DNA from 2 places in the Bradyrhizobium sp. GCM10028915 genome. Region 2 is predicted to be linked to the other one. Evidence: riboswitches for the same ligand, from Rfam matches in the RefSeq annotation. Region 2 holds a riboswitch; the other holds the start of a gene.

Region 1 (3,403 bases), on a different contig from region 2:
GCAATAGGCTGCGTCCAGCACCAGCAGCACGTGCGAGGGCAGGCCGGCGCGCAGGCGCTTGACCTCGTCGAACGGCACATAGGTGCCGGTCGGATTGTTGGGGTTGGCGAGCCAGACCAGCTTTGTCTTCGGCGTCACCGCCTTGAGGATGGCGTCGACATCGCAGGTGAGGTTCTTCTCGGCCGCGATGACATTCTTCGCGCCGACCGCCATGGTCGCGATCGGATAGACCAGAAAGCCGTGCGTGGTCGAGATCGCCTCGTCACCGTGGCTGAGATAGGTGTGGGCGAGCAGGTTGAGGATCTCGTCCGAGCCGGCGCCGCAGATGATGCGGTTGGGATCGAGCCCGAAGGTGCGCCCGATTGCTTCGCGCAGCACGCGCGAGGTTCCTTCCGGATAGTCTTCCAGATGATCCGCCACCTGCTTGAACGCCTCGATCGCCTTCGGCGAGGGCCCGAACGGCGTCTCGTTGGCCGAGAGCTTGAACACCTTGCGGCCGGGCTCTGCCACCGGGGTCTTGCCGGGCGTATAGGGCGCAATATCGAGAATGCCGGGATTCGGCATGGGGCGGGACATCTTCAACTCCGGACTGGCTTAAGCGGTTCGCGACTTACGATTTCGACCCGGTCGGGGGCACCGTATAGCGCGTTGCGTGGCTGCCGACGAGGGCCGTGGAGCGCACCGAGGCCCCCGCTTCGATCAGGGCAGCCTTGATCTTGTCGATGCTGCTTGTCGCGGTGACCGAGACCAGCAGCGCGGCGCCGTCGAAGGCGGTGTCGGGCACCGCCACGATCTCAGCGAGCGGCGACAGGGCGCGCGCGACCTCCGCATTCCACCCAGAGACGCGTACGCTGAAGGTCTCGACCTCCGTCACCAGCGCGCTGTCGGCGACGCGCGAGACCGCGAACACGGGCAACGCCGCCGGATGGTCGGCGCGCTCGACGAAGGGCAGCCGCGCGATGATCTTTGGCGCGCCAGCTTCTTCCAGCGACAGCCACCACGGCGTGCGGCTCGAGGTCGCCGAGACCAGCGCCAGATCGCCCTTGGACTTCGCGACGGCCTCGACCGCCGCCTGCGCGCTGAAATGCGCGACGTAAGGCACGGTGAAGCCGAAATGGAATCGCGCGGAATCGCGCATGGCCGGCTCGCTCGCCGAGATGTCGGCGTGGACCGAGAACGGGGCCTGGACATAGGTGAAGGTCGCGATGATGACGCGCCAGATGCTCTCGACCGTGTCGAGCGGCAGGATGCCGCGATGACGCTGCACGAGGTCGCGCATCATGGAGGCCTCGCGTGCCGGGCGGAACGCCGAGCCGACCTCTTGGGTCTGCTTCACCTGGATCAGGCGGTCGATGATGTCGCCGCGTTGCATCAGCAGGCGATGCATGCCCTCGTCGATCGCGTCGATCTCCTTACGCAATTCCTGGAGTGATGGTGGCGCGGGCGGACGTTGGGACATGTCTGACAGGTGCTGCTGAGAGGCGTTCCAATGCGGATCAGTCGAGCCGTCACCGCTGTGATGGATATCCTGATTAGGCAGTCGGGGCTGCGAAAGCAAAGAGAAATGCAAAGAGAAATCGGGCCCTTTCCGCCCGTGGCGCGACAGGCGAATTTGGCTGATCCGGGCCGTGACTTGACGAAAACCGTCCAGGACGGTAGTTTTTACCCGTTCCGTGGTCATTTGAGCCGGCCGGCTTGCAGCCACGTTAAAAAACTCGCTAAACAGGCCGGGGACGCTTTCGATCCCGGCCGAACCTATCGTTCAGGCCGGGTTTTTCATGGCCTGATGTCAATGCGGTCACCACGACGACCGCAAACGAGGTCGATGGTCAGATGGTTGGCGTCCAGTCAATTCCGAGTCCCGCGATCACCGCCGACGAGCGGTCGCACGAGGTGGATCATCCGAGTTCGCACGTCGCGCAGTTCGGCTCGGAGCAGCCGCTGCGGCTCGACTGCGGGGTCGATCTCAGCCCGTTCCAGATCGCCTACCAGACCTATGGCGAGCTGAATGCCGATCGCTCCAACGCGATCCTGATCTGCCATGCGCTGACCGGCGACCAGCACGTCGCCAATGTGCACCCTGTCACCGGCAAGCCCGGCTGGTGGGAGACTTTGGTCGGCTCGGGCCGACCGCTCGATCCCAGCGAGTATTTTATCATCTGCTCCAACGTGATCGGCGGCTGCATGGGCTCGACCGGCCCGGCCTCGATCAATCCCGCGACCGGCAAGGTTTGGGGGCTCGATTTCCCCGTCATCACCATCCCCGACATGGTGCGCGCGCAGGCGATGCTGATCGACCGGCTCGGCATCGACACGCTGTTCGCGGTCGTCGGCGGCTCGATGGGCGGCATGCAAGTGCTGCAATGGACTGCGGCGTATCCGAGTCGCGTGTTCTCCGCGCTGGCGATTGCCTGCTCGACACGACACTCGGCGCAGAACATCGCGTTCCACGAGCTTGGCCGCCAGGCGGTGATGGCCGACCCCGACTGGCACCATGGCGGCTATGCCGATCGAGGCATCCATCCGCATCGTGGCCTCGCTGTCGCCCGGATGGCGGCGCACATCACCTATCTCTCCGACGCCGCGCTGCATCGAAAATTCGGGCGGCGCATGCAGGACCGCGAGCTGCCGACTTTCTCTTTCGACGCCGACTTCCAGGTTGAGTCCTATCTGCGCTACCAGGGCTCGTCCTTCGTCGAGCGCTTCGACGCCAACTCCTATCTCTATCTGACCCGCGCGATGGACTATTTCGACATCGCCGCCGACCATGGTGGCGTGCTGGCGAAGGCGTTCGCGGGAATCCAGACCCGCTTCTGCGTGGTCTCCTTCACGAGCGACTGGCTGTTCCCGACCTCGGAATCGCGCGCGCTGGTGCACGCGCTGAATGCGTCGAGCGCGCGGGTGTCGTTCGCCGAAATCGAGACCGATCGCGGTCACGACGCGTTCCTGCTCGACGTGCCCGAGTTCTTCGACATCGCCCGTGCCTTCCTGCAATCGGCGGGCAAGGCGCGCGGGCTTACCGCCAGGAATGCTTAACAAGGACGACTAGGCATGTCTGTACAGGAAACGTTGCCGCTCGGCGGCGTTGTGGCCGGGCAACCCGGTGATTTTCGCGCCGACCATGTGCTGGTGGCCGAGATGGTCAAGCCGGGCTCGAAGGTGCTCGACGTCGGCTGCGGCGAGGGCGACCTGCTCCAACTGCTGGAAACCCGCGGCGTCGACGGCCGCGGCATCGAGCTGTCGCGCGAGGGCGTCAACCGCTGCGTCGCCAAGGGTCTTGCGGTGGTGCAGGGCGATGCCGACACCGACCTCGTGAATTATCCGGATGACGCCTTCGACTACGTGATCCTGTCGCAGACGTTGCAGGCGACGCGGCAGCCGAAAGTGGTGCTGGAGAATTTGC
Region 2 (3,403 bases):
CTGCACCGGCACTATCCGACCGCCGACATCACCGTCGTCAATGCCGGCGTCGGCGGCGAGGATGCGCCCGAGATGATGAAGCGTCTCCAGAAAGAGGTGATCGACGTGCATCCGGATCTGGTGATCTGGCAGGTCGGCACCAATGCCGTGCTGCGCAATCTCGATCCTGGCGAGACCGCCAAACTGGTCGAGGACGGCATCGCTCGCATCCAGGCCACCGGCGGCACCGACATCGTGCTGGTCGATCCGCAATATTCGCCCGCCGTCAACCAGCGCGCCGAGAGCGCCGGCAAGATGGTGAAGCTGCTCGGCAAGGTCGCCGAGCTCCGTCACGTCGGCATCTTCCCGCGCTTCGAGGTGATGCGCGACTGGCACGAGAAGCAATCGCTTCCGGTCGAGAGTTTCGTGATCGCCGACGGACTGCACATGAACGATTGGGGCTATGCCTGCTTCGCCCAGCTCCTCGGCGACGACATCATTCGCTCCGTCGGCCAGATCAAGCTCGGCGTGAACGTGCCCGCGGACGTGCGGACGTACCGGCCAATGTGACTTGTCGTCCCGGCCCCCATGCGCAATTGCGCACTAGGCCGGGACGACAATAACTCACGCCTTCTCCAGCGCCGCGGTCAGATCCTCGATCAGATCGTCCGCGTGCTCGAGGCCTGCCGAGAAGCGGATGAATCCTTCGCTGATGCCGAGCGCGGCGCGGTCCTCCGGCTTCAAACGCTGATGCGTCGTGGTCGCGGGATGGGTGACGAGGCTCTTGGCGTCGCCGAGATTGTTCGAGATCTTGGCGAGCTTGAGCTCGTTGAGCACGCGGAACGCCGCCTGCTTGCCGCCCTTGACCTCGAGGCCGACCAGCGTCGAGCCGCCGCGCATCTGCTTCTTCACCAATGCAGCCTGCGGATGATCGGCGCGGCCGGGAAACACCAGCCGCGAAATCTTCGGATGGCTCGCCAGCACGTCCGCGATGCGCGCCGCCGTCTCGGTCTGCGCGCGCACGCGCACGGCGAGCGTCTCCAGCCCCTTGAGCAGGACCCAGGCGTTGAACGGCGAGATCGACGGGCCGGTCTGGCGCATGAAATTGTGGATGTGCTCGGCGATGAACGCTTCCGAGGACAGGATGATGCCGCCGAGACAGCGGCCCTGGCCGTCGATGTGCTTGGTCGCGGAATAGACCACGACGTCGGCGCCGAGCGCGAGCGGGCTCTGCCAGATCGGGGTGGCGAACACGTTGTCGACGACGAGCCGCGCGCCGCCACTATGCGCGATCTCGGCAATGCCGGGAATGTCGAGCACGTCGAGCGTCGGATTGGTCGGGCTCTCCAGGAAGAACGTCTTGGTGTTCGGCTTCATGGCGCGCTGCCACTGGTCGAGATCGAGGCCGTCGACCAGCGTGGTCTCGATGCCGTAGCGCGGCAGTAAATCCTGCACGACGTAGAGACACGAGCCGAACAGCGCGCGCGAGGCCACGACGTGATCGCCGGCCTTGAGCGGCGCCAGGATCGCGGTCGTCACCGCGGCCATGCCGGTCGCGGCCGAACGTGCCGCTTCGGCGCCTTCGAGCTCGATCATGCGGCGCTCGAACATCGAGATGGTTGGATTGGAGTAGCGTGAATAGATGAAGCCGGGGTCCTCGCCCTTGAACCGCGCCTCGCACTCCTCAGCGCTGTTGTAGACGTAGCCCTGGGTCAGGAACAGCGACTCCGACGTCTCGCCATATTGCGAGCGTAAGGTGCCGGAATGAACCAGGCGAGTTTCGGGACGGTAGTGGGCGGTTGGCGCCGGGGACTTCGACATAGGACCTCCTGAAGTGACCATCGAGAATGGTCACAAAAAAACCGGCCTGGAATATCTCCACGGGCCGGGATCACAGAGGTCCCCGGCCTGTTTAGCGACTTATTTAACGTGGCTGCAAGCCGGCCGGCTCAAATCACCACGGGATAAGTCATGCTCATATTCCGCAATGCCCTTTCCGTCAAGACGTCCATCGGATAGCCGTAAAACGCTCATATTTCCCGCATGTCGGGATGTGTTTGATCCCTGATGAGGACCCCGGGTTGACGTTCACGGTCGCCGCCGACGCCAATGGTATCCTGCCCGACCGCATGATCGCGGCGATGGCGGAGGGCGGTCTCATCCTGCCCGCTTACGACTTCGTCGAAAGCCAGATCCAGCCGGCGAGCCTCGATTTGCGTCTTGGCGATATCGCCTATCGCGTTCGCGCCAGCTTCCTGCCCGGTCCCGGCGCCACGGTCGCCGAGCGCATCGACGAGTTGAAGCTGCACGAGTTCAGCCTCGCCGACGGCGCGGTGCTGGAGACCAACTGCGTCTACATCGTGCCGCTGCTTGAAAGCCTCGCGCTGCCGCCGGAAATCGTCGCGGCCGCCAACCCGAAGAGCTCGACCGGCCGGCTCGACGTCTTCACCCGCGTGATCGCCGACGGCACCCGCCGCTTCGACATGATCGGTGCCGGCTATCACGGTCCGCTCTATGCCGAGATCAGCCCGAAGACGTTCCCGGTGCTGGTCAGCGAGGGCTCGCGCCTGAGCCAGGTGCGCTTCCGCACCGGGGATGCCATCCTCAACATCGACGACCTCGAGGCGCTGCACGCGACCGAGCGTCTCGTCGATATCGACGATGCCGACCTCACCGGCGGCGTCGCCGTCTCTGTTGATCTCTCCGGCGAGAAGAGCGGCGGCTTCGTCGGCTACCGCGCCAAGCGCCACACCGGCGTCATCGACGTCGATCGCCGCGCCGGCTATTCCGTCGAGGACTTCTGGGAGCCGATCTCGGCCCGTCCCGACGGCAGCCTGATCCTCGATCCCGGCGAGTTCTATATCCTCGCGTCGAAAGAGGCGGTGCAGGTGCCGCCCGATTACGCCGCGGAGATGGTGCCATTCGATCCGCTGGTCGGTGAGTTCCGCGTGCACTACGCCGGATTCTTCGATCCCGGCTTCGGCTATGCCGGCGCCGGCGGGTTGGGGTCGCGCGCCGTGCTCGAAGTGCGCTCGCGCGAGGTGCCGTTCATCCTCGAGCACGGCCAGATCGTCGGCCGCCTCGTCTACGAGAAGATGCTGGCCCGCCCCGACGCCATGTACGGCCAGCGCATCGGCTCGAACTACCAGGCGCAGGGCCTGAAGCTGAGCAAGCATTTCCGGGTGTAGGGATAGCCTCACCTTCCGCTGTCATGCCTCGGCTTGACCGGGGCATCCAGTACGCCGTAGCCTATTGGTTCGATCACATCCGCCTCTGGAATACTGGATCGCCCGATCAAGTCGGGCGATGACACCGAATCTGTGTCAAGATGAGAAGCGAATCCGGGCTACGTCCGAGGTGGCGAAATGACAGATCAATCCGAACTCGACGCAAGAATCCTCGACGACGTCGCCGACGCGCTGAT

Evidence for each region. Region 2 has a riboswitch for S-adenosylmethionine ahead of ACFQX9_RS32690 (O-succinylhomoserine sulfhydrylase). Riboswitches for the same ligand answer to the same signal wherever they lie in the genome.
Region 1: another riboswitch for S-adenosylmethionine. It lies ahead of ACFQX9_RS09825 (homoserine O-acetyltransferase); the one in region 2 lies ahead of ACFQX9_RS32690 (O-succinylhomoserine sulfhydrylase).

What each region holds. Positions count from the first base shown of each region.
Region 1 is NZ_JBHTFN010000012.1:147,641-151,043, forward strand. Features, by position in the region: gene hisC (histidinol-phosphate transaminase) at 1-576, opposite strand, end outside; gene ACFQX9_RS09820 (chorismate mutase) at 611-1,459, opposite strand; SAM riboswitch at 1,664-1,743, shown strand; gene ACFQX9_RS09825 (homoserine O-acetyltransferase) at 1,834-3,036, shown strand; gene metW (methionine biosynthesis protein MetW) at 3,052-3,403, shown strand, end outside.
Region 2 is NZ_JBHTFN010000065.1:634,555-637,957, reverse strand. Features, by position in the region: gene ACFQX9_RS32695 (SGNH/GDSL hydrolase family protein) at 1-549, shown strand, start outside; gene ACFQX9_RS32690 (O-succinylhomoserine sulfhydrylase) at 604-1,800, opposite strand; SAM riboswitch at 1,871-1,950, opposite strand; gene ACFQX9_RS32685 (2'-deoxycytidine 5'-triphosphate deaminase) at 2,031-3,167, shown strand; gene ACFQX9_RS32680 (PAS domain S-box protein) at 3,345-3,403, shown strand, end outside.